One region of the Streptomyces sp. NPDC053048 genome, then DNA from elsewhere that is predicted to be linked to it. Evidence: predicted binding sites of a transcription regulator. Region 1 holds the regulator's gene; the other holds the start of a gene.

Region 1 (4,412 bases):
GGGCCAGCAGCAGATGCGCGGGCGTCATGTCGGCGTGGCCCGCCGACACGGCCCGGTCGTTCGCGGCGCTGAGCGCCTCCCGGCTCTTGTTGGTCAGCTCGGCATCCACGGCTCGGGGCTCCTCCTCATACCTCGTCACACCATCTTGCTGGAAGCAACATGCGATAAGTTGAGTCTATTCCACTCAACCTCGTCTTCGGTAGCGTGGACCGGCGAAATGCCCCACTTGTGAGTGAAGCCCCCGCGGCCGGGACACGCGACCGCGAGGCACCCGCGCCCCCTAGGCTTCCCGTCATGGCCCAGGACCTCCGCAACCCCGACCCCGCCTACCTCGCCTTCTGGCGCGAGCGGCACATATGCACCCTCACCACCCCCCGTCCCGACGGCTCCCCGCACGTCGTCCCCGTCGGCGTCACCTTCGACCCGGAGGCCGGCATCGCCCGGGTCATCACCGGCAAGAACAGCCGCAAGGCCCTCAATGTGCTGGCCGCCGGACCCGACGGCGCACGCGTCGCGGTCTGCCAGCTGGAGGGCAAGCGCTGGGCCACCCTCGAGGGCCGCGCGGTCGTCCGTACCGAGGAGGCCGCCGTGGCCGACGCCGTCGCCCGCTACGCCGAGCGCTACCAGCGGACCCCGCTGCCCAACCCCGACCGGATCGTCATCGAGATCACCGTCACCCGGGCCATGGGCCGCGGCTGAACCCCGGGCCCTCACCACCCCCAGGCCCTCACCACCCGGGCCCTCACCCCAGCGCGTTGCGGATGTCGCGGATCATCATGGCCGGCCGGTGATAGACGTCGGCCGTGGTGAACCGCAGGACCCGGCGCACCTCCGGGCACGCCGCCAGGTCGTTGAACCGTATGACGTCCCGCTGGTGCTGCGCCCTGCTGCCGTGCCAGGCGTACCCCTCGGTCTCCACGGCGACCCCCTGCGGCCGGAAGAGGAAGTCGGGGTAGACCCGGCGGCCGCTGTCCGGGACCACGAGCATCACCTGGGTCTCGGGACACAGCCCGGCGTCGTGCATCCGCAGCCGGGCGACCGTCTCGGCCGGTGATCCCGCCCTGGGGTCCGCCATCGCCAGCCACCAGGCGGCCACGCGTGCGCCGCGCAGCGAGGGCGCGGCCGTCAGGGCCCGTCCGATCGCGTCGAGCGTGGTGAGCGGCGGTCTGCGCGACCCCCGTGCCCCCGCCGCCCCGCCGTGCCGCCAGCTCAGGGCCGAATCGACGGCCACCAGGACGTCGTCCCGGGGGCCCGCTCTGAGCAGATCCGCCATCGTCCGGGCGATCGTGGTCGCCCGCAGGCCCGCCACGCGGGTCACCTCCCCCGGTTCCAGCGGCAGCCGGTGCAGCGTCGCCCCCGTCACGGCACCGGCCCCGGCCACTGCCCCGCCTCCGGCTCTGGTGAACTCGACCCTGTCGACCGGCCGGATCTCCACGCCGTGCAGCAGCGCCGCCGACCAGTGACTGGCCACCAGCTCCGGCCGCAGCAGCTGATGCGTCCACAGCAACTCCGCCGGTCCCACCTCGCGCCCCGGCACCAGCCACACCCCCGGCCGGACGCGCGTCCACCCCTCCGCCGCCAGGAACCGGCTCAGCCGCCCCCGCGTCCAGCCCCCGGCCAGTGCCTGCGCCGTGAGCACCACCCCGCCCTGGGCATCCGCCAGGGCCCGCAATGAAGTCCCGTCCCCCGTCATGCCCCGAGTGTCCCGGCCACTCACCGTCACCGTCCAGGCCTGTGGATAACTCCGCGTGAGCACGCGGGGCAAAGGAGCCGGGCAAGCGAAAGGGCCGGGAGAGCTGCCGCTCTCCCGGCCCCGCCGTGCGATGTCAGCGTTCCCGGTCCCGCCGCGGACGCCAGACGACCAGCGCGCCGGCCTGCTGGACGTCCTGGTACGGCACCAGGTCGCGGCGGTACGAGGCGTGGACCTGGGCCTCGCGCTGCTGCATGGCCGCCGCCGCGCCGTCGGCGACGGCCTGGAGCTCGGCGACACGGGCACTGAGCGCCGCCACCTGGTTCTCCAGCTCGATGATGCGCTTGATGCCGGCCAGGTTGATGCCCTCGTCCTGGCTCAGCTGCTGGACCTGCCGCAGCAGCTCGATGTCGCGCGCCGAGTAGCGCCGACCGCGCCCGGCCGTGCGGTCCGGGGAGACCAGGCCGAGGCGGTCGTACTGCCGCAGGGTCTGCGGATGCAGCCCCGAGAGCTGGGCGGCGACGGAGATGACGTAGACCGGCGACTCGTCGGTCAGCTCATAGGGGTTGCGTCGGCGGCCGACACCTTCCATGGGGTTCACGCTCCCTTCGAGGCCTGGAACAGCTCCGCTCGCGGGTCCTCACCCGCGGTCGCCTCGCGGTAGGCCTCCAGGGCTTCCCGGGCCTTGTCGCCGAGGTCCTTGGGAACGGCCACCTCGACGGTGACCAGGAGGTCGCCGCGAGTGCCGTCCTTGCGTACCGCGCCCTTGCCGCGGGCGCGCATGGTGCGGCCGTTGGGCGTGCCCGCGGGCAGCTTCAGGGTCACCGGCGGCCCGCCGAGCGTGGGGACCTTCACCTCGCCGCCCAGCGCCGCCTCCACGAAGGTGACGGGCACGGTGACGGTGAGGTTGTCGTCCTTGCGCCCGAAGACCGGGTGCGTGCCGACGTGGACGACGACGTACAGATCGCCGTTGGGGCCGCCGCGCTCGCCCGGTGCGCCCTTGCCCCGCAGCCGGATCCGCTGGCCGTCGGAGACGCCGGCGGGGATGCGGACCTGCATCGTGCGCGCCGACTTGGCCCGCCCGCTGCCGTGGCAGACGTCGCAGGGGTTCTCGGGGATCAGCCCGCGCCCCTTGCAGTCGGGGCAGGGGTCGGTCAGCGAGAAGCCGCCGCCCGTGCCGCGCGACACCTGGCCGGTGCCGACGCAGGTCGGGCAGACGCGGGGCGTGCCGTTCTTGTCTCCGGTGCCGGAGCAGTTCTTGCACGCCGCCGAGGAGGACATCCGCAGCGGGACCGTGGCCCCCTCCACCGCCTCGGTGAAGTTGAGCGTCACCTCGGACTCGATGTCCTGGCCGCGGCGCGGCTGGGTGCGCGTGCTCGTACCGCCCCGGTTGAACAGGCCGCCGAACACATCGCCCAGGCCGCCGCCGAAGCCGCCGGCCCCGGCACCACCGCCGCCCTGGGCGCCCCCGAAGAGGTCACCCAGGTCGAAGTTGAACGAGCCGCCGCCGCCCGGCCCCGGGCGGAAACCGCCGTTGCCGAACAGGGCGCGCGCCTCGTCGTACTCCTTGCGGCGCTTGGCGTCGGCAAGGACGTCGTTCGCCTCGGAGATCTCCTTGAAGCGCTCCTCGGCCGAGGAGTCGCCCTTGTTGGCGTCCGGGTGGTACTCGCGGGCGAGCTTCCGGTACGCCTTCTTGATCTCCGCTTCGGTGGCGTCCTTGGGAACGCCGAGGACCTTGTAGAGGTCCTTCTCCAGCAAGTCCCTGCTCAGGCTCATCCCCGACGTCCCTCCTTCCCGTCACCCAGGGCGTCAGCCCTCTTCCGGGCCACCGCTCTCCTCGTCCGACGCCTCGTCGGCCTTCGGGCTCGCGCCCGGCTGCGGCTCGGCGACCGCGACCCGCGCCGGGCGGATCGTCCGGTCGCCGATCCGATACCCCGGCTGCAGGATCTGCACGCACGTGGTCTCGGTGACGTCCGGCGCGTAGCTGTGCATCAGGGCCTCGTGCACCAGCGGGTCGAAGGGCTCGCCCTCCTTGCCGAACTGCTGCAGACCCATCTTCGACACGACCGTCTCCAGCGACTCGGCGACGGACTTGAAGCCGCCGACGAGCTCGCCGTGGTCACGGGCGCGACCGATGTCGTCGAGCGTGGGCAGGAGCTCGGACAGGAGGTTCGCGACGGCGATCTCCTTGACCGTGGCACGGTCCCGCTCCACACGGCGACGGTAGTTCTGGTACTCGGCCTGAAGCCGCTGGAGGTCCGCGGTGCGCTCGTTGAGCGCGGCCTGGGCCTGGTCCAGCTGTGCCTGGAGGCCTACCTCGACGAGTTCCTCGCCCGTGGGGGCCGGGCCGGCCGGGCCCGCCTTGTCGGCGGACCCGGCGGCCTTCGCCGCGTCGTCGGGAGTGGTGGCGTCGGAGGGGCCTTCAGGCTTCTCGTTCTCGTCGAAGCCCGGGGTCTCCTCCGTCACGCCGACGCACCGCCCTTCGGCTTCTCGTCGTCCACGATCTCGGCGTCGACGACGTCGTCCTCGGCCTTGGCGCCCGCGGCACCGGCACCGGCACCGGCGCCCTCGGCGCCGCCCGCGGCCTGAGTGGCCTGGGCGTCGGCGTACATGGCCTGGCCGAGCTTCTGGCTGACCGCGGCGACCTTCTCGGTCGCGGTGCGGATCTCGGCCGTGTCCTCGCCCTTGAGCTTCTCCTTCAGCTCGGCCACGGCGGTCTCGA
Region 2 (4,412 bases), on a different contig from region 1:
CGCCCGCGGTACGTACCTGAAATCCCTCGGCCCGCAGCCGGGCCGCGATGGCGTCCGTGATCGTCCTGTCGTCCTCGACGATCAGTACCCGGCGCTGCGCCCCGGCAGAGGCTGCGGCGCCGTTCGGGCCGATGTGTGTCTGCTCCATGCGCCCCGCCCCTAGCGTCTTCCGAATGCGTTTTCGCTGGCAGTCGTGCAGCTGTGGAAGGCAGGGTACGGGCACCCGGCGCGGCTCGGCTACGCGGCGCGGATGCCGAGGTGGACCACGTCGGGGACGCCTCGGGCAACGGTGATCTCTTCAGTAATAACCCCGGCGAACCCGGCATTCCGTAGGGTTTGTTCGAATGCCGGGGAGGGCTGCGCGGACCAGACGGCGAGCACTCCGCCGGGGGTCAGCCGGGCCCGGCAGGCGGCGAGGCCCGAGGGGGAGTAGAGGCTGTCGTTGTCGTCCGTGACGGTCCAGTCGGGGCCGTTGTCGATGTCGAGGCAGAGGGCGTCGAAGCGGGCGTGCGGGGCGTCAGGGATATCCGCTGTGTGCAGATAGGTGACCAGGTCGTCGTGGACGATCTCCGTCCGGGGGTCGGCCAGCGCCCGGCCGGAGATCTCGGCCAGCGGACCGGTGCGGTGCCAGTCGATCACCGCGGCCTCGCGCTCGACGACGGTGATCCGCCCCCAGCGCGGCTCTCCGGCCGCCCGCGCCAGCGAGAAGCCGACGCCCAGCCCGCCGATCAGGACCGAGGGCGCCGGGCGGCCGGCGGGCAGCGCGCCCAGGGCCGCGTCCACGAGCAGGCGCTCGGAACGGCCGTCGGCGGTGTCCATCAGGAAGCAGCCGTTGGCGATGATCTCGTAGTGCGCCCCCCGCCGCCGCAGCACGACCTCCCCGTGCGGGCCCTCGCGGCGCTCGATCGTGACGGGTGCGTCGCCGGCGTACTGCTGCCGGGTGTCCGGGACGGTCATTCGCATGCCTCCACAGTGATCGGCTCAGTGATCGATTCAATGATCGGCGACGGCCCCGCCGACGCGACCGCGCGTCAAGAGGTTGACAAGGGTGACCGGAGTCACGTCCAGGGGTTGAATCGGCGGGCGGCTGTGCACCTTAATGTTCCAGTGCGGGTCTTTCGAACGCCGGACGGGCCCGCGGGGAAAGGGGCTCGGTCCGGGTGACTGCGGTTGACGCCGACGTGAAAACCGAAGCGGCGCCCTCGCGCCGCCGGCGTGTGCTCCGCGGGCTCGGCCTACTGCTGCCGACGCCGACCGGGACGCCGTTCACCTTCTTCTACGGCCTGGTCCTCGTCGCCACCGCCCTCTACACCCACCTCGGCGACGAGGCCACTGTCGACGAACTGCTGCGCGAGTCCAGCACGGACGCGGCCCACCTGGCCGACCAGCCGCTGTTCGTCCTCGTCGCCAGCGCCCTGTGGGTGGCAGGCGGCCTGTACTCCGCCTACGTTCCGGTCTTCGCCCTGGTGATGACGGCGCTGGAGCGCCGCGTCGGCGGCGCCCGCACGGCCGGGGTCTTCCTCGCCGGGCACGTCCTGGCCACGCTGGCCACGGAGCTGCCCGTCGCGGGCGCGGTCGCCGCGGGCCGGCTGCCCGAGGCCTCGCTGCACCGCCTCGACTACGGCATCAGCTTCGGCCTGATGGCGTCCGTCGGCGCACTGTCGGGGCTGCTGCCGAGCCGCTGGAAGTGGCTCCTGCTGGGCATAGCCGGGGCGATGTGCGCCCAGGACCTGATCGAGCTCGTCGACCCGCTGGCCAGCTGGGGCCACCCGATCGCGCTGCTGACGGGCATCGCCTGCCGGTCGCTGCTCCGCGACGAGCCGCCGCCCCCACCCCCTCCGGGCGGTGCCGCGGAGAGCGTGCTGCCGCTTCCGGTGCCGCGCCAGCGCGTGGCGGAGCCGGAGCCGGAGCGCGAGGACGCGCTGCGCCGGGGCTGAGAGCTCCCGAGAGTTTCTCGAACGCCGGTCGGGCTGATTTTCGGCCCGGCCGGCGTTTTCGCACGGTGGGGACAGCGCCGTGATCGCCCACAGCGAACAGAGCCCGGACCCCGGGAACAAGCGAGGCAGCCCGAGCATTGAGTCGGCATAGCTCAACTTGCCTGCCGAAGGGGAGATCATGGCTTCGACGTCCACACCGCTCACCCTGCCCGTGCTGCCGCTCGACGACGAGGTGGTGCTGCCCGGCATGGTCGTACCCCTGGACCTTTCGGACGCGGAGGTAAGGGCCGCCGTCGAGGCGGCACAGGCCGCGGCGACCGGCGAGGGCTCGGGCGCCAAGCCGCGCGTGCTGCTGGTGCCGCGCGTCGACGGCACCTACGCGGGCGTGGGCACACTCGGCACGGTCGAGCAGGTGGGCCGGCTGTCCGACGGCGACCCGGGCGCCCTCATCCGCGGCGTCCGCCGGGTGCGGATCGGCGCCGGCACCACCGGCCCCGGCGCCGCCCTGTGGGTCGAGGGCACCCCGATGGAGGAGATCACCCCGGACCCCGTGCCCGGTGCGGTCACCGAGCTGATGAAGGAGTACAAGGCCCTCGCCACCAGCTGGCTGCGCAAGCGCGGCGCCTGGCAGGTGGTCGACCGCGTCCAGGCCATCGACGACGTCTCACTCCTCGCCGACAACTCCGGCTACTCGCCCTTCCTGACCGTCGCCCAGCGCGTCGAGCTGCTGGAGACCGCCGACCCGGTGGCCCGGCTCAAGCTCGCCGTGAAGTGGCTCGGCGACCACCTTGCCGAGCAGGACGTCGCCGAGTCCATCGCCAAGGACGTCCAGGAGGGCGTCGACAAGCAGCAGCGCGAATTCCTGCTGCGCCGCCAGCTCGAGGCCGTCCGCAAGGAGCTCGCCGAGCTCAACGGCGACCCGGAGAACGAGTCCGAGGACTACCGCGCCCGCGTCGAGGCCGCCGGCCTGCCGGAGAAGGTCCGCGAGGCCGCCCTGAAGGAGGTCGGCAAGCTCGAGCGCGCCTCCGACCAGAGCCCCGAGGGCGGCTGGATCCGCACCTGGCTCGACACGGTTCTGGAGATGCCCTGGAACAAGCGCGCCGAGGACGCCTACGACATCCCGGGCGCCAGGGCCGTGCTCGACCGGGACCACGCGGGCCTGGAGGACGTCAAGGAACGGATCACCGAGTACCTGGCGGTGCGCAAGCGGCGCGCCGATCGGGGGCTGGGCGTGGTCGGCGGGCGGCGCGGGGGCGCGGTGCTCGCGCTCGTCGGCCCGCCCGGTGTCGGAAAGACCTCGCTGGGCGAGTCCGTCGCCCGCGCGATGGGCCGCGACTTCGTCCGTGTGGCGCTCGGCGGCGTCCGCGACGAGGCGGAGATCCGCGGCCACCGGCGCACGTACGTGGGAGCGCTGCCCGGCCGGATCGTGCGCGCCATCAAGGAGGCCGGTTCGATGAACCCGGTCGTCCTCCTCGATGAGATCGACAAGGTCGGCTCGGACTTCCGGGGCGACCCGGCGGCCGCCCTGCTCGAGGTCCTCGACCCGGCCCAGAACCACACCTTCCGCGACCACTATCTGGAGGTCGAGCTCGACCTCTCGGACGTCGTCTTCCTGGCGACGGCCAACGTCCTGGAGGCCATCCCGGAGGCCCTGCTCGACCGCATGGAGCTGGTCCGCCTCGACGGCTACACCGAGGACGAGAAGGTCGTCATCGCCCGCGACCACCTGCTGCCCAGGCAGCTGGAGCGGGCCGGCATGGAGCCGGGCGAGATCACGCTGGAGGACGGGGCCCTGCGCAAGCTGGCGGGCGAGTACACGCGCGAGGCGGGCGTGCGCAACCTCGAGCGGGCGGTGGCCAGGCTGCTGCGCAAGATCGCGGCCCAGCACGAACTGGGTGAGCGCGAGCTGCCCTTCACCGTCGGCGCCGACGAGCTGCGCCCGCTGATCGGGCGGCCGCACCACACGCCCGAGTCCGCCCAGGACCCGGCCGAGCGCCGCACGGCCGTCCCCGGCGTGGCCACGGGCCTGGCGGTCACGGGCACCGGCGGCGACGTCCTCTTCGTCGAGGCGTCGCTGGCCGACCCGGAGACCGGCGGCGCGGGCGTGACCCTCACCGGCCAGCTGGGCGACGTCATGAAGGAGTCGGCGCAGATCGCGCTCTCCTTCCTGCGCTCGCACGGGGCCGAGCTGGAGCTGCCGGTCGCCGACTTCAAGGAACGCGGCGTCCACCTGCACGTACCGGCGGGCGCCGTCCCCAAGGACGGCCCGAGCGCGGGCGTCACGATGACGACGGCCCTGGCCTCGCTGCTCTCCGGCCGCCAGGTGCGGCCGGACGTGGCGATGACCGGCGAGGTCTCCCTGACGGGCCGCGTCCTGCCCATCGGCGGCGTGAAGCAGAAGCTGCTGGCCGCGCAGCGGGCGGGCGTCACCACGGTCATCATCCCCAAGCGCAACGAGCCGGACCTGGACGACGT

What was found. Region 1 encodes HspR, which represses chaperone genes until heat shock. Its sites were predicted from a motif close to TTGAGNNNNNNNNNCTCAA; they were not measured.
Region 2: lon (endopeptidase La) is a predicted target of HspR. The motif match lies at 2,075-2,093, and genes of this name have one in related genera.

Annotation. Positions count from the first base shown of each region.
Region 1 is NZ_JBITZS010000012.1:126,672-131,083, reverse strand. It holds gene clpB (ATP-dependent chaperone ClpB) at 1-109, opposite strand, end outside; gene ACIG36_RS29425 (pyridoxamine 5'-phosphate oxidase family protein) at 295-699, shown strand; gene ACIG36_RS29420 (hypothetical protein) at 743-1,693, opposite strand; gene ACIG36_RS29415 (heat shock protein transcriptional repressor HspR) at 1,827-2,282, opposite strand; gene dnaJ (molecular chaperone DnaJ) at 2,288-3,466, opposite strand; gene grpE (nucleotide exchange factor GrpE) at 3,500-4,156, opposite strand; gene dnaK (molecular chaperone DnaK) at 4,153-4,412, opposite strand, start outside.
Region 2 is NZ_JBITZS010000011.1:240,161-244,572, forward strand. It holds gene ACIG36_RS28750 (response regulator transcription factor) at 1-148, opposite strand, end outside; gene ACIG36_RS28755 (spermidine synthase) at 238-963, opposite strand; gene ACIG36_RS28760 (rhomboid-like protein) at 1,161-1,937, shown strand; gene lon (endopeptidase La) at 2,116-4,412, shown strand, end outside.